DNA from 2 places in the Fictibacillus arsenicus genome. Region 2 is predicted to be linked to the other one. Evidence: riboswitches for the same ligand, from Rfam matches in the RefSeq annotation. Region 2 holds a riboswitch; the other holds the start of a gene.
What was found. Region 2 has a riboswitch for FMN ahead of ribE (riboflavin synthase). Riboswitches for the same ligand answer to the same signal wherever they lie in the genome.

Region 1: it holds a riboswitch for FMN, as region 2 does, so the genes downstream of both, ABE41_RS15485 (ECF transporter S component) here and ribE (riboflavin synthase) in region 2, are expected to answer to the same signal.

Annotation. Positions count from the first base shown of each region.
Region 1 is NZ_CP016761.1:3,020,237-3,031,646, reverse strand. Features, by position in the region: gene ABE41_RS15525 (carbamoyl-phosphate synthase (glutamine-hydrolyzing) large subunit) at 1-960, shown strand, start outside; gene argF (ornithine carbamoyltransferase) at 960-1,907, shown strand; gene ABE41_RS15515 (NifU family protein) at 2,125-2,370, opposite strand; gene ABE41_RS15510 (YuzD family protein) at 2,529-2,852, shown strand; gene ABE41_RS15505 (LSM domain-containing protein) at 2,942-3,247, shown strand; gene ABE41_RS15500 (NAD(P)/FAD-dependent oxidoreductase) at 3,553-4,617, opposite strand; gene ABE41_RS15495 (YuzB family protein) at 4,846-5,082, shown strand; gene ABE41_RS15490 (NupC/NupG family nucleoside CNT transporter) at 5,296-6,510, shown strand; gene ABE41_RS15485 (ECF transporter S component) at 6,758-7,336, opposite strand; FMN riboswitch at 7,534-7,688, opposite strand; gene ABE41_RS15480 (hypothetical protein) at 7,787-8,029, shown strand; gene dapF (diaminopimelate epimerase) at 8,047-8,910, shown strand; gene mqnE (aminofutalosine synthase MqnE) at 9,130-10,227, opposite strand; gene ABE41_RS15465 (aspartyl-phosphate phosphatase Spo0E family protein) at 10,560-10,739, shown strand; gene ABE41_RS15460 (HesB/IscA family protein) at 10,819-11,175, shown strand; gene ABE41_RS21105 (hypothetical protein) at 11,229-11,390, opposite strand.
Region 2 is NZ_CP016761.1:615,056-626,465, forward strand. Features, by position in the region: gene ABE41_RS03425 (TrkH family potassium uptake protein) at 1-1,262, shown strand, start outside; FMN riboswitch at 1,318-1,472, shown strand; gene ribE (riboflavin synthase) at 1,966-2,616, shown strand; gene ABE41_RS03435 (bifunctional 3,4-dihydroxy-2-butanone-4-phosphate synthase/GTP cyclohydrolase II) at 2,628-3,821, shown strand; gene ribH (6,7-dimethyl-8-ribityllumazine synthase) at 3,839-4,306, shown strand; gene ABE41_RS03450 (ABC transporter ATP-binding protein) at 5,754-7,511, shown strand; gene ABE41_RS03455 (ABC transporter ATP-binding protein) at 7,514-9,544, shown strand; gene ABE41_RS21195 (hypothetical protein) at 9,770-9,922, opposite strand; gene ABE41_RS20475 (protoglobin domain-containing protein) at 10,096-10,911, shown strand; gene ABE41_RS20480 (methyl-accepting chemotaxis protein) at 10,921-11,410, shown strand, end outside.

The DNA.
Region 1 (11,410 bases), 1.7 Mb from region 2:
TCGTATGTAATTGGGGGAAGCGGGATGAAGGTGTTTTACTCGGCAAAAGAGCTTAATGACTTTTTACTGAATGAAGATGTTGTCTATCCCATCTTAATCGATACATTCCTTGAAGGAAAAGAAGCAGAAGTAGATGTGCTGACAGATGGAACGGACATTTTTATACCGGGAATTTTTGAACATATCGAAGGAACAGGCGTACATTCTGGCGACAGCTTAACCGTAACACCGCCGCAATCCCTTACCGAAAGTGTTCAAAACAGCTTAATAAGCTACTCAAGAAAAATTGCAATAAATATAAATTATAAAGGATTATTCAATATACAATTTGCAGTAAAAGGTGAAGAAGTTTATGTGATTGAAGTAAATCCAAGGGCTTCAAGGACAGCTCCAATCATGAGTAAAATTACAGATGTGAACTTAGTACAAAAAGCAACAGAACTGATGCTTGGAACACCTTTAAACCAATTAAAGCTTGAAGATGGGCATAATGGCCAACCGTTTATTACAGTAAAAGCACCTGTTTATTCAACGATTAAACTGTCAGGAGTTTCACCAGTGCTCTCTCCGGTCATGACCTCAACCGGTGAAGTGATCGGAACAGACAACGATTTTACGTCAGCACTGCTCAAAGCTTTGAAAGGATCGGGTCTTCAATTAAATCATTTTTGGGATTTTAAAGGGAGCATTTTTATAGAAGGTGATTCAGCTAAAAATGATTTGGAAGCCTGGGCTGACCTTGGATTTGAGATCGTTACGAAAGAGGATATGCCATTTTATGAATGGATAAAAACGGACAATAAAGCTGCTTATATAAATTTTACAGATGAAACAAACAGCTTTTCTGCAAAAAAAGCGGTGCTGGAGAGGCTGCATGTTTTTACTCGAAAAGAGACCGCACAAGCTTATTTGCAAGCAGCTGTTTTATTAAAGAACTCAAGAAAGGAAGTGTTGATCTGATGTCAATCGTTCATCCTTTACGCACAACGAGAACTAAGAAAGATTTCCTGACACTGCTCGATTATTCTCCAAATGAAATCATTGATTTGCTGAATCTGGCTAAAGACTTAAAGAAGCAGGGACCTTCCGCACCGCCTTTATTAAAAGGCAAAATCCTTGGTATGATATTTGAAAAGTCATCCACACGCACCCGAGTGTCATTCGAAGCCGCTATGCTTAAGCTTGGAGGTCATGCAATCCATTTAAGTACTCGCGATATACAAATGGGAAGAGGAGAAACCGTTTCAGATACAGCTAAGGTATTATCTGGCTATCTGGACGGTCTTATGATCCGTACTTTCCACCAGTCGACTGTAGAAGAGCTGGCTCATAACAGTACCATCCCAGTTATTAATGGACTGACAGATGATTTCCACCCATGCCAGGCACTCGCTGATCTATTAACAATTTTAGAATATAAGGGATCATTTAAAGGAAAAAAAGTTGCTTATATTGGTGATGGCAATAATGTTGCTCATTCTCTGCTGATTGCTTCAGCTAAAGTCGGGATGGATTGTACCATTATTACGCCAAATAATTATGAACCGAAAGAAGAAATCGTCTCTTATGCAAAAGAAATCGCTAAGCAATCAGGATCTACTGTGGAAGTTACGAATGATCCAGTAAGCGGCATTAAGAACAGTGATGTCATCTATACAGATGTATGGGCAAGTATGGGGCAGGAGAGCGAAGCTGAAGAACGAATGGCTCATTTTGAACCTTATCAAGTAAATCAGGAGCTTGTGTCACATGCAAAAAAAGATTATATTTTCATGCACTGTCTGCCTGCTCATCGCGGGGAGGAAGTGACAGCAGAAATCATTGATGGTCATCATTCAGTTGTGTTTCCGGAAGCAGAAAACCGTCTTCACGCACAAAAAGCATTGCTTGTTCATTTGATGTCTTGATACTTAAAGGACTGTTTCAAAAAGAGTGTTGCTTTAAGGGTGGTGACTGTAAAAGTACTTAAACAAAATATTTGGTGCGGTGATCTCCGCTTCAGGGTACATGCCTCCCGGAAAGCGAGCATCCTGAAACGGAAATCAACTACTTTCAAGAGCAACATAGCTTTGCGAAAACAGCCAAAAAAAAGAAGCCGCTAGATAAGCGGCTTCTTCATAAAAATTAAAATACTTGTTCTAATTCAACTACACCAGGAACTTCTTCTAAAAGTGCACGTTCGATACCAGCTTTTAGTGTGATTGTTGAACTTGGGCAGCTTCCGCAAGCACCCATAAGGCGTACTTTAACTACACCTTCTTCAATATCCACTAATTCCACGTCTCCTCCGTCACGAAGAAGGAACGGACGCAATTTATCAAGAACTTCTTCTACTTGTTCACGCATCTCTAAGTTTTGAGTTTCAGCCATAACTATCAAGGCTCCTTTCTTAAAAAGAACTTACCTTTAGTATACGGGATATGGAATAAAAAATCCATGAGCAAGCATCATGATATTTGCTCCTTTTTCTTTTTAACAAAATAAGGTATGATGGAAGCAAATAAGCGCATACATTGAGGTGATTCTTCATGAAAAATTCACTTATTATTAAAGTATATGGTGCTGAGCAGAAATGTGCGAGCTGTGTACACCTTCCATCAGCTAAAGAAACTGCTGAATGGCTGGAAGCTGCAATCTCCAGAAAATTTCCGAACACTGTATTTCAAGTGCTATATATAGATATGGAAAAGCCGGAAAATGAAGCAGACCAAGCATTTTCAGTAAGAATTATTGAAGAAGACCTTTTTTATCCCGTTGTTGTGATTGACGGAGAGGTAGTTGCAGAAGGCAACCCAAATTTAAAGACTATCTATAGCATAATAGAACAAAATGGATATGGCGCTGTAAGTTAAGCGCCTATTTTTTATGAATTGGGTTTGTACACATACTTTGTCACTTTTTTTAGAATATGATGTTATGGAAAAAAAGGAGGCAAATGCCATTGTTGAACCCTTCAAAAGGTAAACAGTTTAAAGATGAATCTTCACATGCGGGGCATTATCACCATCATTATCATGATCTTTGTCTAAAATATATGGGACAGAACGTTACGATCGAATTGAATGATGGCAATGTGTATCATGGTAAGCTTCACAGTTATGATCAGGATAATATGTATATGATCATGCCTGGTGAAAGTGAACAGCGTGACAGCCGTATCATCTTTGTTGGTCCATTCTTTCCGGGCTTTGGAATATTTGGATTTCCATTTTTCCGGATTCGCCGTTTCCGCCCTTTTTGGTGGTAATTATAAAGAAAGCTGACACTAACGTACACCAATAATGTTCGTTAGTGTTTTTTTTGTTTTTTTATGAATTTAGAAAAATTGCGAGCTCACTATAGGGAACTTCAAGATGAAAAAACCGTCATGGAGCGCGAAAAGATGGGGTTACTGAGTGAAACAGAAGGTGTTTGGCGTGAAAGGAGGACTCGTTCGCGTGAAACTTTATCATTCTTGCGTGAACGTGTAATAAAAATAAAAACACGTACCGTAAATAATTTAAGTACGAACAAAAATAGGCCGGCTAACCTATTTGTTAGCCGGCTTATCATTTATACCTGATATTTATATAGCCATAAGATACCTGACTTTAATAAGCGTGGTACGCGGCCAATTAACGCGGCGCTTCCCATCGTGCCGAATCCGCTTTTTTTGCCAAGGGATCCCATAACACCTTTTAGTTTGATCTCGTTCATTTCAGGAAGCGGCTGATTGTTCCAGCGTGCTAATAGAACTTGGGAGATCTGTTCTGCTTGTTCCTCCGCCAGCTGTGCGCTTGGTGCATAAGGAAGACTCGCGCAATCGCCAACTACATAAACATGTTCTTCAGAAGGAAGGTGATGATGTTCCGTTAAAACGACGCGGCCCTGACTGTCTTTTTCAACATCTAGTTCGCGAACAATATGGCTTGGCTGAATGCCTGCTGTCCATACGATAGCATCACATTCTACCTTCTCGTCATGGTTATAAAGTGCGCCTTCTTCGACTTTAGTCACATTAGAATTATTGACTACTTCAACACCATGTTCTACAAACCAGTTTTGAACATAGTTACTTAATCTCTTTTTGTATCCTGAAAGAATGATATCTCCACGGTCAAACAGCTTAATTGATAAATCTGGGCGGCTTTCGCGAAGTTCTGATGCTAGCTCAACACCAGAAAGTCCTGCTCCAACAACACCAACAACGGCATTAGCATGTAAGTTGTTAAGTACTTGATATGTGTGGCGGGACTTATCAATCGTTTGAATACTCAATGTGAATTGATCGGCCCCTGGCACATTATGATACTTGTCTTCACAACCAAGTCCGATAACAAGATCATCATAGGATACATCGTCCTGATCTTTTAAAAGCACTTTTTTCTCATTAATATCGATTCCTGTTACCTCACCATATTTTATGTTTAGGCGAGGGTGCTCAGGAAACGTTACACGAACATGGTGATCAGATATTGTTCCGGCAGCCAGTGCATAATATTCAGTTTTTAAACAATGATATGGCACACGGTCAATGAGTGTAAGCTGAATGTTTTCAGGGAGGTCTGAGGAATTAAGAAGCCTCTTCAACACACGCATATTTCCATATCCTCCGCCAAGTAAAACGAGGTGCTTCATTTGTCATTTCCCCTTTTCTTTCAAGACAATTCTTATCTATTTTTATAGTAGTGTATATTAACCAATAACCTTAAAATACTTTAAGTAAACGATTTCACGTTTTTGACATGTTTAAGTATAGCACTTTGCTATAAATTCACAACTATTTTTGTGGAAAAATCAATGTGTTTACATTGACTAGTCTTCAATAAACCGTTAGGATGGATTCATTAAGAGGTGAAATGAAAGATGAGACCGATTGTTGAGTTTTGTGTCAGTAATTTAGCAAGTGGTGCTCAAAAAGCACTTGAAGAATTAGAAAAAGATTATGATTTAGATGTGATCGAATATGGATGTCTTGGTTATTGCGGACAATGTGCAAAATCACTTTTTGCTCTCGTAAATGGGGATATTGTCCATGGAGAGTCTCCAGAAGAACTCGTAAAGAATATTTACAATCATATAGATGAAAACTTTATGTTTTAGGAACAGCTTCTCATATTTAGATGAAGAAGCTGTTTTTTTATTGGATAGGGCATTATTTATTGGGAAAAATATCTAAGGTGTAAATATTTAAAAAGGGATTGCAATTTTGTCGAAATTTGTTACATTATTAAAGGGTCAGTCATTCGATGTCTGACAACTACTACATGAAAAGAAAGCGTTTTCTTCTAACTTACAAAAGGGGTGTACAACAATATGCAAATTTTATGGGGATTAGGCGGTATGCTAGTACTTCTTGTAATCGCATTCTTACTTTCTCAAAATAAGAAAGCGATTAACTGGAGAACAGTACTAGGTGCTTTAGCTATTCAAGTTGCATTCGCATTGATCGTATTAAAATGGGATGCTGGAAAAAAAGCATTGCAAGGCGTGTCGGAAAAAGTTTCTAACGTTGTTGCTTATGCGAACGAAGGAATTACTTTCTTGTTTGGAAGCATGATTCCAGCAGAAGGAAAAGGATTCATTTTTGCATTTCAAGTGTTAACAGTAATCATTTTCTTCTCTTCTTTAATCTCAGTTCTTTACTATCTAGGTATCATGCAATGGGTTGTAAGAATTTTAGGTGGAGCTTTATCTAAGCTTCTAAGAACAAGTAAAGCCGAATCTATGAGTGCTACTGCAAACATTTTCTTAGGTCAGACTGAAGCACCTCTAGTAATTCGTCCATATATGAACCGTTTAACTCAATCTGAGCTTTTCGCAGTTATGGTTGGTGGACTAGCATCAGTAGCAGGTTCTGTTCTAATTGGATACTACCTTTTAGGTGTACCACTAGAGTACTTGATCGCAGCAAGCTTTATGTGTGCTCCAGCTGGACTTGCGATTGCTAAAATCATTGTTCCAGAAACAGAAGAGCCAGAAACAATGGGTGAAATTAAGCTTGAACGTGATAAAGATACAGTAAATGTAATCGACGCTGCAGCAAAGGGTGCTGGAGATGGGCTTCAAATCGCATTAAACGTCGGGGCAATGCTACTTGCTTTCATCGCATTGATCGCTCTTGTGAACGGAATCCTTGGCGGTATCGGCGGATGGTTCGGTTATGATATAACACTTCAGCAAATCTTAGGCTACCTATTTGCACCAATCGCATTTGTAATCGGTGTACCATGGGACGAAGCAGTTAAAGCCGGTACTTTTATTGGTCAAAAGATTGTATTGAATGAGTTTGTTGCTTACTCTGAATTCGCACCACAGATTCCTGAACTTAAGGAAAAAACAGTAGCAGTTGTCAGCTTTGCACTTTGTGGTTTCGCAAACCTTTCATCTATCGCAATTCTTTTGGGTGGACTTGGAGCAATGGCACCAAGCCGTCGTCCAGACATCGCAAGATTAGGAATGCGTGCAGTAATTGCAGCTACAATTGCAAACTTACTAAGCGGTGCAATCGCTGGTATGTTCATTCTATAAAATTTTTTATAATGATGCTCAAGCGCATGCTTGAGCGTCTTTTTTTTGGTTTAATGGATTGAGTGATAAGGTGCAGAAAAGCAGGAATCCAGAAATTTTGACCTTGAATCCAAAAGTTTTAGGTTCGAATCCAAAAGTTTGGGCTGTTTATCCACGAGTCGACTTTCCTGGACAAATATCGACAGCTCTTCCTCAAACCAAAAAAACCGCTGCGTAACTAATGAACGCAACGGTTTTATCTATTATATTAAGCCTGCTGAGCAATTTGTTTCATCACCCAAGGCTTCATTCTATTGTATAAAGCTAAAAACAATAAAGTAATGATCGTACCCTTTATTAGGTTAAATGGTGTGATCCCTTTGATGATCAGGTCCATCATCATCTGACTGGACATCGGCTCAGCACCAAGGAACCAGGTATATGCCGGCAGGATAATAATATAATTAAGGAATCCCATCGTTAATGTCATTAAAGCTGTTCCTAAAATCAACCCGCCTGAAAGACGTTTAACCGTATGTTTTTTACGGAATAAGTACGAAACTGGAAGAATAAACAGTACACCTGCAATAAAATTAGCGAGCTGTCCGACTGGAACACCCGTAAAGCTTCCTACAATACCATAGTGCAGCGTGTTTTTGATTCCTTCAACCATGATACCAGCAATTGGCCCAAAGATTATGGCCGCCAGCAGTGCGGGAACTTCACTAAAGTCGATTTTTAAGAATGGTGGAAGCCCCGGAAATGGAAAGTCGAGCATCATCAGCAGATATGCAATTGTGCTGAGCATTGATACAGCTACCATTTGTTTGATTTTTCCCTTTTGCATTGAAATCTCTCCTCTTTTTGTCTTGCGCCATCTAATGATTTCAAATGCAGCACAGCCTGTATCACACAAAAAAACCTTAGCCAAAAAAATGGTCTAAGGGAGTTAGTGTATGAAGAACAGCATGAGAAAGAAGCATTTTAGAGTTTAAAATGCGTACTTAAACAAAGGGTTCAATTTTATAAAATGAACCGCTGTACCAACATCTTCTCCCATCCAGACTATACTGTCGGCTCTGGAGTTACACCAGATCAGCATGAAAAATTCATTGCTGAATTTTTCCGCTCACGGGCTGATGAAGAGGGAATCTTCAATTACCGCCGGTCGGGAATTTCACCCTGCCCCGAAGATGGATCGCTATTGTATTTTGTTACATGACCTATTATACTTTAAAAAATGTTAATTGTGAATGATAATGCAATTATCACACCTTCCAAATAGAGGATGAATCACATGAAAATAACCTTTGAATATACATGGCCTTATGAACGAATGATGAATGACATCTATATCGCCGAGTGTCCTTTTTGTAAAAGTGACAACGTGCTTACAAGTTTTAAAGAAGAGCAGATGGAGCTTGCAAAAGAAGGCGTAAAGCAGCGGTTGATCATGCCGTGCTGTCACGGAAAGCTTACAATACTTAATGCTGATGACGATTATTTTTATACAGATGAAAAATTAAGAGGTCAACAATAAGGAGCTTTAAATAAATCATGAAGAAGCTGAAATTCACAAAAATGCATGGACTCGGAAATAATTATATCTATGTGAACATGTTTGAGGAAACAATTGCAGAAGCTGACCTGGCAGATCTTGCTGTTGCGGTATCAAATCCTTATACAGGAATCGGGTCAGACGGGATGATTTTAATTTGTCCGAGTGAAAAAGCACCGGTTAAAATGAGGATATTTAATAACGATGGTTCAGAAGCAAAAAACTGCGGTAACGGTCTCCGCTGTGTGGCTAAATATGCTTATGAAAATGGCATTGTTGAGGAAGAGGAATTCCAAATTGAAACGCTTGGGGGACTCGTCACAGCGAAGGTCTCCTTAAATGATCAAAATAATGTATCTTTAGTTACAGTTAACATGGGAAATCCGATTCTCCAGCCGGAGCAAATTCCCGTAAAAGGATTTTCTGGAAAAGACCACGTAATAAATGAGCGTGTTACTTTTAGTGATCATACAATGTATATGACAGCCGTATCCATGGGAAATCCCCATGCAATTTTCTTTGTTGATAACATAAATGAAGCGCCATTACACTCGCTCGGTCCAGTAATTGAGAAGGATGCCATGTTTCCTGATTGGGTAAATGCAGAGTTCGTAGAGAGCATTTCCGAAAATGAGATGCACTTTAGAGTTTGGGAAAGAGGTTCCGGAATCACACAAGCTTGTGGCACAGGAGCATGTGCAGCTGCAGTAGCAGCTATTTTAAACGGGAAATCTGAAAAAAATACTGATATTACCGTTCATTTGGCTGGTGGTGACCTAATTATTAATTGGCAGAATGACGGGGATGTGTTAATGACAGGTCCAGCAGAAGTCATCTGTACAGGTGAATACCTTTTAAAATAGGACAATGACAGTCTGAGCGAAAATAGACCTTGTTTGAGCGTAGAACGAAAATTTTGAGCGATAATCCGCATAGTCTGAGCGAAGATCGTATATTTTGAGCGAAAACCGGCCAACAATGAGCAAACGTGTAATAAATAAAAAAACACGTACCGTAAAAGACAGCTAATGCTAAATAATAAGCCCGACTACAAATAAATGTAGTCGGGCTTTCTTCATTAATTAATATTTTTGGATGATGTTATAGAATGTATCACGTTCAACTGGCACTTTATTTGCCGTTTTTATTAAGTGAACGAGTTCTTTACGAGTAATACCAGCCGATGTTAAAGCACCAACAGCATGTGAGATGCGTTCTTCGATCAGTGTTCCATGGATATCATCTGATCCAAAGGTAAGAGCCATTTGTGTAAGCTGTACGCCGATATTGATCCAATACGCTTTAATGTGGTCAAAGTTATCCAGCATGAGACGGCTAATTGCCATCGTTCTCATATCATCAAAAGCAGATGTTCTTCTCGTTAAGCCCATCGATTGTGTACGAGGCTGCATAGCAAGCGGAATGAATACCATGAAACCGTTCGTTACGTCTTGAAGCTGGCGCAGGCGATCCATATGAATCAGGCGCTCTTCTTTTGTTTCAATAGAACCGTATAACATAGTTGCGTGTGTCTTCAGTCCTAATCCATGTGCAATTTCATGGGCTTCAAGCCATTGATCAGTTGAAGCTTTGTCAGGACTCATTTTCAGACGATATCGTTCAGTAAGGATTTCAGCTCCTCCGCCTGGCATCGTATCAAGGCCGGCTTTGATAAGCTCCTGCAATGCTTCTTTCATTGAAATACCAGCAATTCTAGAGAAGAATTCAATTTCAGCCCCAGTATATGCTTTTACAGTTACTTGAGGATAGTGCTTTTTCAATGTGCTGACCGTATTTAAATAGTAATCAAATGGAACTTCGTGATTGTGTCCGCCAACGATGTGGAACTCACGGATATTGTCATTCCAGCGTTTTTGAACATACTCTAAAAGTTGTTCATCATTCATTGTATAGGCGCCTTCTTCTCCAGGCTTGCGTTTGAATCCGCAGAAGCTGCAAGTCGCTTCACAAACGTTTGTTGGATTGATATAAAGGTTTTCGATGAAATAGACATGATCTCCGTTTTTTTGACGGTTCACTTCATTTGCGAGTGACGCTACAGATAACAAATCGTCAGTTTCATATAGATACAAACCATCTTCTATTGTAAGACGTTCACCATGTTTAACTTTCTCTGCAATTGCTTCCATTCGAGTATCGAACGTTAAAATATTTGCCATGTTTTTATCCCCCTAATTTTCTAGCGAAATGTTCGGATGATTTTTAAATTTTTGGATCTTCGCAGAGACTATGCTCTCCTTTTACAAAGACTTTACGAATACTATGTAAAATAAGGAATTAAAAGATAATCTAAAAAACAAGCCTATTCAGGCATTAAGATGCTTTTTTCATTATAAGCCTAATCATACATTTGGACAAGGAAGTCACTTTTATAAAAACTTTCCAATACAAAAAAATAGTTTTTTTATTAAGGGTTTATTGTCTATTAATTGAAATAACTGTAAAATAGATATACCTTACTTGTCTTAAATATAAGAGTGGAGTGACGAAAATGAAAGCCACATCAGCTGCCGCTAGACTAGAAAAAATAGAACAATTAGAAAGTCTGCGAAATAAGATGATACAAACAGCAAATACTTTTGGAATACAGCATCCTATGGTTTTAAAATATAGTAAAAAAATTGATGAAACTCATAATAAAATTATGCAGTTGCAGCTTAACGAAAAATAGTACCAAAGCCGATACCTTGAGAGCTTATATCGGAAACGGTATACTAAAGTCATAATCCTTTTAAAAGGAGTGAAAATGAATGATCATTGAAATTACTGAAAGTGCAGCAAGCAGAATCAAGGAAATGCTGGCTGATGAAGAAGATAAAAACCAATTTCTTCGTGTTGCTGTAAAAGGCGGAGGATGTACAGGGCTATCATACGGAATGGGATTCGATAGTGACCTTGCCGACTCCGACCAAGAAGAAATGATTGAAGGTATCCGCGTCGTTGTAGATGAAGAAAGTGCCAAAGTGTTAAAAGGCACTGTTATTGATTTTAAACAAAATATGATGGGCGGAGGATTTACGATTACAAATCCAAATGCCATCGCTTCGTGCGGCTGCGGATCATCATTCCGTACAGCAACAAATGCCGGTAGTCCTGAGGAATGCTAACAATACGACAAAACCTCCTGAACATTTTGTTCAGGAGGTTTTGTTATGTATTTTTATACAAGTTTAAATATTAACGCGAGACCTATTAAATCCGAAAAAACGGATGCACCTATAAGCAGCATTTTGTTTTGCTTGCTTGTCTGTTTTAAACCAAGGGGCATTAAAACAGTTCCTAAAATAAAGAACACGATACCGAAAATCAAGTTCATTTCCATGGATTTATCTCCTTATCTAA
Region 2 (11,410 bases):
TAAGTTTGCCAGTCGGACATAAAGAGGGAGTAAAGCTTTCTTTCATTGATACATTATTTACAGCAGTAAGTGCTGTGAGTGTTACAGGGCTCACTTCAGTAAATATTTCTGAAACATTCAATCATACTGGTGTTGTTTTACTTGCTATTGTTGTTCAGATTGGCGGTATAGGTGTAATGACACTGGGAACTGCTATTTGGCTGCTAATCGGTAAAAGAATCGGTATGAGAGAGCGGCAGCTTATTATGACAGATCAAAACCAGTCGACTTTGGCGGGTCTCGTTCAGCTTATGAAACAAATTTTAACCTTGATCATCGGGATAGAAGTTGTGGGGACTGTGCTTTTCTTTATCCTGTTCCAGCCATATTACGACACTGAACTGGAGGTACTGTACCACGCTTTCTTCGCCTCAGTTACGGCGACAACAAATGCCGGATTCGATATTACGGGAAGCTCTCTGATGCCGTTTCGTCACGATTACCTCGTTCAGATCGTGACTATGTTTTTGATTACGTCTGGAGCGATCGGTTTTCCTGTATTGGTAGAGATCAATAATTTTATAAAAGAAAGAAAGTATTTGGAGCGCTATACATTTACTCTTTTTACAAAAGTAACAACTATTACGTTTGCATTATTAGTAGTAACGGGAGCATTAGGAATCTACCTGTTGGAGATGAATGCTTTTTTCGAAGGTAAATCGTGGCATGAAACATTCTTTTATTCGATGTTTCAGTCTGTTACAACCCGAAGCGGCGGATTATCTACAATGGACGTCTCAGAGTTTACCGTTCCAACTTTGCTCTTTTTGGGCGTAATGATGTTTATTGGAGCCTCTCCGAGCAGTGTCGGCGGCGGTATTCGGACAACAACATTTGCAGTAGCTGCTTTGGCGATTTTCTTTTATGCAAAAGGACGAAATACGATCAAAATCTTTAATCGGGAAATCTACCCGGAAGATATACAAAAATCATTTATCGTAATAATCGTTGCCATGGTGCTGTGTACAACATCAACCATAATTATTTCAATTACAGACCCAATGCCGATCGAGAAAATCTTTTTTGAAGTCTGTTCCGCATTTGGAACTACAGGACTTTCAACTGGAATCACAGGTACATTAAGTTCAACCGGTAAAGTGATCTTGATGATTTTGATGTTTATCGGACGAATCGGCGTTCTTTCTTTTCTTTTTATTATTCGAGGAAAAGTAGCGACTGAACACATTCATTATCCAAAAGAAAAATTAATAATTGGCCAATAAAAGCAATCACGTTTGAATTCAGCCTAATGTTTACTTATAATGTACATAAGTAAATAGTGTCCTTCGGGGTTTGGGTGAAAGTCCCGACCGGCGGTGATGAGGCTGTTAAATTGTCTCTTAGTCCGTGACCCGGTTTTGTTATTAAGCAAAAACGGTGGATTCGGTGTAAGTCCGAAGCCGACAGTATAGTCTGGATGGGAGAAGGAACGTGAATGCTTTTAAACACTTGTTTAATAAAACAGTGATTTTAAAGGTTTATTTAGTTATAGCCTTTTAACAACAACCCCGGGAGCGATTGAGTTCTCGGGGTGTTTTTTTACAAGGCTTTTTTCTAAAAGATTGTTGCTACAGGGAGCTTTGAAGTTCTTCATTGAAGAGTTGATTGCAGTGGAAGGTGCGTGCCTACCACCTGAGAAGCTTCTCGCTAGGCATGCGACGAGGAAGCTCACATCTGTAGCATTTGCTTGTAGACGCAGGAGCAAGGATACTTCTATGAAGCGGGTCAGGTGAGACACTTAAAAGTGAAACGTACGAATGTGGCTCACCGCCTGCCCCGCGGAAAGCGAGCAACCTGGTACGGAAATCAACATCTTCCAAAAACAACAAAGTTTACGAAAACAGCCTTTCACAAAAAAACTCCCAGATTCAAGCACATTTACGATCAGCGAATATTGAAAAAGAACGGGCAAGGGAGGTAAAGTTTTTGTTTACAGGAATCATTGAAGAACTCGGTACGATTAAGTCTATTAATAAAGGAAACGAAACAATCGTTCTCACCATATCTGCTGAAAAAGTTCTGCAGGATGTAAACCTTGGGGACAGTATTGCAGTTAACGGGGTATGTCTTACCGTAACATCTTATAACTCTAGTCAATTCACAGTAGATGTTATGCCTGAAACGTTCAGGACTTCCACATTGAAACTTTTAAACAATCGTGATCCTGTTAATTTAGAACGGGCAATGGCAGCCGGGGGGCGGTTTGGCGGACATTTTGTTTCAGGGCATGTCGATGGAACCGGACAAATCACGGAGAAGCGTCCAGAAAAGAATGCGATCTACTATACCATTTCTCTTCCTGATCATTTGATGAGGTACTTCATGTTAAAAGGGTCCGTATGCGTTGATGGAACGAGCCTTACTGTTTTTGATGTAACAAAGAATACAATTACGGTTTCCCTTATTCCTCATACGGCGGATCATACTATTTTAGGAAAGAAAACAACTGGAGATCTTGTAAACATCGAATGCGATATGCTTGCGAAATACGTATCCAGAATGCTGTCTCCAGAAAAAGAAAAAACTAAACAAAAGTCGAAGCTGTCTCTTGATTTCTTACAAGAGCACGGATTTTAGGAGGAGAGTCAATGTTCCACTCCATAGAGGAAGCTGTAGAAGATTTAAAAGCAGGAAAAATTGTTATTGTAGTTGATGATGAAGACCGTGAAAATGAAGGGGATTTTGTTGCCCTGGCAGAAGGGATAACAGCTGAATCCATCAACTTTATGGTTACACATGGCAGAGGGTTAGTGTGTACACCGATCTCAGAAGAAATTGCAGTTAAGCTTGATTTATCCCCGATGGTTGCAGCCAATACAGATTCTCATGGCACTGCATTTACGATTAGTGTGGATCATGTATCAACTACAACTGGAATCTCAGCACAAGAACGAGCTGCCACTGTTCGTGAGCTGGTGAATGAAGACTCGGTTCCATCTGATTTCAAACGTCCTGGTCATATTTTTCCATTGATCGGTAAAACAGGCGGAGTCCTAAGAAGAGCCGGTCATACTGAAGCTGCTATCGACCTGGCAAAAATGGCGGGGAGCAAATCTGCGGGTGTTATCTGTGAAATCATGAAAGAAGACGGTACGATGGCACGTGTACCAGAACTTGTAGAATTAGCGAAACAGCACAATATGAAGTTGATAACGATAAAAGATCTGATCACATACCGAAACAAAACAGAGCAAATGGTGAAAAGGGAAGTCGAAATCAACCTTCCAACAGAGTATGGTGATTTTAAAGCGGCTGGCTTTTCTAATGTGTTGGACAACAAAGAACATGTTGCACTGATAAAAGGTGATATAAGCGACGGTGAGCCTGTGTTGGTGCGGGTTCACTCTGAATGTCTGACTGGAGATGTTTTTGGTTCAAACCGCTGTGACTGCGGACCTCAACTTCATGCAGCACTTTCACAGATCGAGAAAGAAGGCCGCGGAGTCTTATTGTATATGAGGCAAGAGGGAAGAGGTATCGGACTCATTAACAAAATGAAAGCTTACAAACTGCAAGAAGAAGGTCTTGATACAGTTGAAGCGAACGAACAGCTTGGGTTTGCGCCAGATTTGCGTGATTACGGAATCGGAGCACAAATCTTAAAAGATCTAGGCATCAATAAAATGAAACTTCTAACGAATAATCCGAGGAAAATCGCCGGTCTTAAAGGCTATGATCTTGAAGTTACCGAGCGAGTAGCGCTTCAGATGCCTCACAATGAAAGCAATGAAGACTATTTGAAAACAAAGAAAAACAAATTGGGGCATATGCTTCATTTCTAAAACAGGAGGAACCAAAAATGGCAAAATTATTTGAAGGACATTTAGTTGGATCAGGATTAAAAGTAGGGATCGTTGCAGGACGCTTTAATGATTTTATTTCAGATAAATTAGTTTCTGGCGCACAGGATGCTTTCAAAAGACATGGGGTTTCAGAAGAAGATGTAGATATCGCCTGGGTTCCAGGAGCATTTGAAATTCCATTAATCGCGAAAAAGATGGCGGACAGCGGAAACTATGATGCCGTTATTACGTTAGGAGCTGTCATCCGCGGATCGACGCCTCATTTTGATTATGTGTGCAACGAAGCTGCTAAAGGTGTAGCGCAAGCATCAATGACGAGCGGTGTGCCTGTCATTTTCGGTGTATTAACAGTAGATTCTATCGAACAGGCTATTGAAAGAGCTGGAACAAAAGCAGGAAACAAGGGCTGGGAAGCTGCGGTTTCTGCAATTGAGATGGCAAACCTAACTCGCCAGTTTTCATAAAAATAGGTATAGATAACCCGTCACATTGTGGCGGGTTTATTTAAATTAATGGCTGTTTTTGGTTAACTTTGTTGCTATTGAAAGTGGTTGACTTCCGCTCCAGGATGCTCGCTTTCCGGGGCGTGCGGTGAGCTAAGCTAAGACTGCGGGGGATCATTTGTCTAGCTGCTGCGGCTAGCTTCTCAGTTCTGTCCCTTTTTTTATGTAAAAACGAAGGACTTTGAGCGAAAAAGGAAAATTTTGAGCGAAACTAAAGGCAGTTTGAGCGTAGCGAGACAATCTTGAGCGTAACTCGGCGTTTTTGAGCGAAACCTCAATGAGTCTGAGCGAACGTGTAATAAATAAAAGAACACGTACCGTGAAATTGCATCTGCCAAGGACATGAGATACTTATCATATGGTAAATGGCCATGAAGGCTAAAGCGCTATCTTAGCCCACTCACCCATTCACCCATTCACCTTATGCTTACCGCGGATTTATCAAGAGTCCAGCTGATCCTACCCGGCGTCTCGCACCTTGCACTCCAATCAACTAGTCAACGAAGGACCTTCACAAAAACGAATTAATAGCAACATTCTTTTAGAAAATAGCCGTATTAATAAAAAGAAAAATTGGACACACATTTTTAAATTTCATGACATATATTAACAAGTAAATTATTTTATTTAGCATATCTAAAATGAATTGACATAGTTATTAGAATAGTGTTAAGATTACCAAAGTTACAAACTACAAAATTATGGAAAGGATGGTTGTGTCATGGTGAAAGAAATGATTGTTTCTCAATTAACGGTCTGTATTGCAATGGGCAAAGACTCTACAATTTCATATCATGGCCTGCCGGAAGAGTTGTATTAGGATTCCTTTCTCTTAGTTTTGTCCGATCTCTATACATATTCAATACGCAGGTCACTCCAGTCGTGACGTGTGTTTTTTTATGGTTATTAAAGCATATCGCCTTCGAGTGGTATGCTTTTTTATTTTCATTTGCACGAAGAGGCTGCTCTTCTTTTGCAATATATAAAAAGGCTGTTCTCTGAAAAGATTGTTGCTTTTGCTCTTTTTTCCATTCACTTCATTGACAAGTTGATTGGAGAGCAAGGTGTGAGACTCCTACGGGATCAGCGTGCCAGCTACCTGAGTATTCTTCTCGTAAGGCATGCGACGAGGAAGCCCGCTTCAGCAGAATTTTCTCGCAGACGCAGGAGCAGTACTTTCGTGGCTCACCGCACGCCCCGTGGAAAGCGAGCAACCAGGAGCGGAAATCAACCACTTTCAAGAGCAACAAAGTTTTACGGAAACAGCCCATAAAAATCTGGAGGTAAAGGAAATGGAAAATGGAGTGTTAATGGTGTGGCTAGAACGCAAGGATCATACACTTTTTGGGTAGCTCAGTTTTTACAAATTGTTTAATAGAAGACAGCGAGATAGAGAGGAGAGAACGATATGTTTTCGGTTTTAGGGAAGTTAGCCTGGTTTTTTAAGAGGCATTGGATACGGTATACGGTGGCGGTTGTTCTGTTAACCGGTGTTGGAATTATTGAGATTATTCCTCCTAAACTAATAGGAAATACAATAGATTCCATTCATATGGGTACGATCACTAGAGAAGATATGATGAAAACTCTTGGAATTTTTGTGGCAGTACTGGTATCGATGTATATCACGATGTACATCTGGATGTACCAGCTTTTTGGAGGCGCTTTTATTATAGAACGAACGATGCGTTCAAGATTCATGCGTCACTTATTAAAAATGACTCCTACATTTTTTGAGAAAAATAGAACAGGAGATTTGATGGCACGTGCGACAAACGATTTAAAAGCCATCTCAATGACTGCAGGATTCGGAATTTTAACACTCGTTGATTCGAGTCTTTTCATGCTTACGATCTTGTTTGTAATGGGATTTATGATCAGCTGGAAATTGACGTTTGCAGCTCTTATTCCGCTGCCGGTTATTGCATTTATTATTAAAAAGTACGGTAAAAAAGTGCATCAGCGTTTTACGGTTGCACAGGATGCTTTTGGTGAAATGAACGATTCGGTTCTGGAAAGTATTCAAGGAGTCCGTGTTATCCGTGCTTATGTACAGGAAGAAGCGGATGTAGAACGCTTCAATAAAGTAACCGAAGACGTTTTTGAAAAGAACCTTGCTGTTTCAAGGATCGATGCTCTTTTTGAGCCAACCATTAAGATTCTTGTAGGGATGAGCTATTTGATCGGATTAGGTTATGGAGCATACATGGTTTTTCATAATACGATTACCCTTGGAGAACTTGTTACCTTCAACGTCTATCTAGGTATGCTTATCTGGCCGATGATTGCAGTGGGTGAATTGATCAATGTTATGGAACGCGGAAGTGCTTCACTCGATCGGGTAAATGAAACGCTGGCATATGAAGCAGATGTTAAAAATCGTGAGGATCTTGTTCCTTTATCAGATCCGGGAACGATTAAATTTGAGGATGTCACGTTCCGATATCCTTCATCAGAGTCTCATAACTTAAAAGATATTAATGTTACGGTTAAGAAAGGTGAAACACTCGGAATAGTAGGACGTACCGGAAGCGGTAAGACAACATTGCTTAAGCAATTGCTGAGAGAATATCCTGTTGGTGAAGGGAGAATCAGCTTCTCTGGTGTTGACATTGAAGATATCGCCTTAGAGGATCTTCAAGGCTGGATCGGGTATGTACCGCAGGATGCGATTCTATTTTCTAAAACCGTACAGGAAAACATATTGTTCGGTAATAGTTTAGCAGATACGGATAAACTGAACCATGTTATGGAGATGGCATCATTTAAAAATGATGTTGAGTATCTCCCTGAAGGCTTAAATACCCTTGTTGGAGAAAAAGGTGTAGCTTTATCAGGCGGACAGAAACAGCGTGTTTCTATCGCCCGTGCGTTATGTGTTGATCCTGAAATATTAATTCTCGATGATGCGCTTTCTGCAGTTGATGCAAAAACAGAGACGGCTATTATAGGAAATATTCGTAAAGAACGTGCGGGTAAAACGACATTTATTACAACGCACAGATTATCTGCAGTTGAACACGCAGACTGGATCATCGTCATTGATGACGGAATGATCGTGGATGAAGGCAGACACGAGGATTTGATTGCACGAGATGGCTGGTATAAAGAGCAGCATGAACGCCAGCAAATCGAACAAAACTTAAATGATAATAAGGCGGTGTAGCCATGAACGTTGGAAAGCGCCTGTTTCAATACGCACTTCAATATAAAAAGAACTTCATTCTAGGATTGCTCATGCTGACTGTTGCAATAGCAGCTGAACTGACTGGACCATTTATCGCTAAAACAATGATTGACGATCATATTCTTGGTATTGAAAAACCATGGTATCAGGTGAGTGAAGAAGAAAAAGCGGCAGTGAAGTACGATGGAAACTGGTATAAACGAAGTGATCATTTTGATCAGGGAGAAAATAAAGGAAAAGAAATACGGGTTGTACAGGTGAAACGTGATTATTTTGTAATTGATCAGCCTGTTTCAATTACCGGTGAACGATCAGCTGAAAATGGAGAAGTGACGATTTCTTATAAAGGAAAATCTGAAACTTACCTGGCGGATAAGCTGAGTCTAGGGGAAACATTCTCTTTCTATGAACCTGAAATTGCAGGGATCATGAAGCTTATGATGATCTATTTAGGGTTGCTTATATTCGCAGCATTCTTTCAGTATGGTCAGCGCTATATGCTGCAGCGATCATCAAACTTGGTTATCAAAAAAATTCGCCAGGACGTATTTGCTCACGTACAGCGAGTAGCGATCACGTATTTTGATAATCAGCCAGCAGGTAAAATCGTTTCTCGCATAACAAACGATACTGAAGCGATAAAAGAACTTTTTATAAACGTACTTGCGAACTTCTTTACGGGAATCATCTATCTGACAGGTATCTTTACAGCATTGTTCTTGCTGGATGTTAAGCTTGCAACGATCTGTTTGATTCTAGTACCGATACTGGTAGTTTGGATTAAGATTTACCGCAAGTTTGCATCAAAGTATAATCATAAAATCCGTTCTACACTCAGTGATATAAATGGAATGATAAATGAGTCAATAAACGGTATGACTATCATTCAGGCATTTAAGAGACAGAGGGAAACAACGGAAGAGTTTGAGACAATGAATAAAGAATACTTCACGTTTCAAAACAAACTGTTAAGTCTGAATGCCATGACAGGACACAATCTAGTATTATTCCTGAAAAACCTTGCATTCATGGCCTTTATTTGGCACTTTGGAGGTCAGGCACTTGGTGTGGGATCAGCTATTTCAATAGGGGTTCTTTATGCTTTTGTAGATTATTTGAACCGAATGTTCCACCCCGTTACAGGGATGGTGAATCAGCTTGCTCAACTAGAACAGGCACTCGTTTCCGCTGAGAGGGTTTTTGTATTAATGGATGAACCAGGTCAGACGGTTACGGAGAACGAAATCGCTCGTTATAAAGGAAATGTAGAATTCAAGGACGTTACTTTCAGCTATGTGGATGGAGAACCTGTGCTGAAAAATATTAACTTTGAAGCAAATCAAGGTGAAACAGTAGCACTTGTTGGCCATACCGGCTCTGGAAAGAGTTCAATCATGAACTTGCTTTTCCGTTTTTATGACATTAAGCAGGGCAAAATTATGATTGACGGCAAGGATATCATGGAACTGTCAAAACAAGAAATGCGTCAGCATATGGGGATTGTTCTTCAAGATCCTTTCTTGTTTACAGGAACGATCGCATCTAACGTTAGCCTTGATAATCCCGAAATTACGAGGGAACAAGTAGAAAAAGCATTAACTGATGTTGGGGCAATGCCTTTTATTAATAACCTTCCAAAAGGGTTGGATGAACCGGTTATTGAGAAGGGAAGTACGCTTTCTTCAGGACAGCGACAGCTGATCTCATTTGCTAGAGCACTTGCATATAATCCGGCGATTTTAATACTGGATGAAGCAACAGCAAGTATTGATACTGAAACAGAAGCTGTCATTCAGGAGGCACTTGATGTATTGAAGCGGGGAAGAACTACGTTCATTATTGCTCACCGCCTTTCAACGATTAAGAGTGCAGACCAGATCCTCGTTCTAGACCGCGGTGTAATTGTGGAACGCGGAAATCATGATGAACTGATGGAGCAAAAAGGACGATACTTCCAAATGTATCAGCTTCAGCAAGGAAAGACAGAAAAACGTGCTGAAAAAACAGCTTAATTGCTCTGTAGATATGGTAAATAGATTTTTTTGAGCGCAGATAAGGTGATTTTGAGCGAAACGGGATGGATTTTGAGCGTAGCTCGAGCAGTTTGAGCGTAACTAGCCGTATTCTGAGCGTAAACAGCCATTCTTGGGCGAACGTGTAATAAATAAAAGAACACGTACCGTAAATTACAAAAAAGAGCTGATTCAACCGAGGTTGAGCCAGCTCTTTTTCTTGTATTAATTTTCTTCTTTATTCTTTTCATCCATTTCATCGTTTTGTTCGCCGTCATCTACACCGTTATCCTGATCGACGCCATCACCGCAAGCAGTTAATCCACCTAATGTTAACATCGCTGCCAAAGTACCGGCTGCCCATCTTTTTTTCCACATGTGAACCACTCCTCGTTTCATTATTTTTAATAATAGTTATTTTTGCTTACTTGAAGATACCCTTTTTGTTGTCGATAAAACATAGTAGTGACAAAATGTGATAAAAGTCACATCGATTCGCTAAATTTTGGATTAGATTAAATAAGTGATTATAAAGGAAGAAGGAAAAGACAATGGCTTCGATCTTGAGCATCTTAACTAAAAAAGCTGAAAAAAACTCTGTGCTGAATTTATCAAATGATTTTATTAATGAAGTGAAAATTAACGTACCGTCAGACAGTGAGTGGCAGAAGCAATTAAACATGATTTCTCTTACACTGGAAGATCTGTCTCTTATCAGGTCGCTAAAGCCCTTAATTTCAGAAAACATTGAGGAAATTGTGGATCAGTTTTATAAAAATATTGAACACGTTCCAGGTCTTCTGCAAATTATTCAAAAACACAGTTCAGTCAACCGTTTGAAAGTTACACTGATCAAACATATTCAAGAAATGTTTGATGGTGTCATTGATGATATATATATAGACCAAAGAAGAGTAATTGCCCACATTCACTTTAAAATAGGATTACAGCCTAAATGGTATATTTGTTCTTTTCAAGATATGCTGCTTTCGATTCTTTCAATTTTAGATAAGAACATTGAGAGTAAAACTGAATATCAGCGTGCGGTCAAAGTAGTCACGAAAATCTTGAATTTCGAACAGCAGATTGTTTTAGAAGCTTTTGAATTTGAACAGATTAAAGAAAGAACACGTCACGAGGAACAGAAACAGCAGATCACCCAATCTGTGGGCAATTCAGTAGAAGAGCTGGCAAGCATCTCAGAGGAAACAAGTGCTGCATTGCAAGAACTCACGTCTAAAGCAGACGAAGTTGTTGTTTTCGCAAAGGATACAGCTGAATCAGCGGGAGAAGTTTCAAAGAATTCACTAGCAGGTAAAAATAAACTCGAAGAGCACCAGCAGATGATCAATAAAGTAAAAGAGTAGTCTGAACAGATTTCTGCAGAGCTCGTAAACCTTGAACAGGCAACCGTTAAAATCAATGATGTGGTTGATATTGTAACAGCTATTGCTGAACAAACGAACCTTCTTTCACTGAATGCCGCAATTGAAGCGGCGAGAGCTGGAGAAGCAGGTAAAGGGTTCTCGGTTGTTGCTCATGAAGTCAGAAAATTAGCTGAACAGACTAAAACTTCAGTGTCTGGTGTATCAGATCTTGTGAAAAATACTCATAAAAGGATTGAGGCTGTCTCGGAATCTGTAGCAAGCATCCATCACTTCATTAATGACAGTGTTTCTGAAGCTACGGAGATAACGGATTTCTTTAATGCGATTTTATCAAAAATGGATGAAAGCACGGAGAGAAGCGGGAAACTTGAAAATGAAGTTGAATTAATGGCAGAAGTAGTAGAAGAACTCAGCCATGCAGTAGGACAAATCGCTATTTCTGCTGACTCACTTTCAGATGTAACAAGAAGCATGCAAG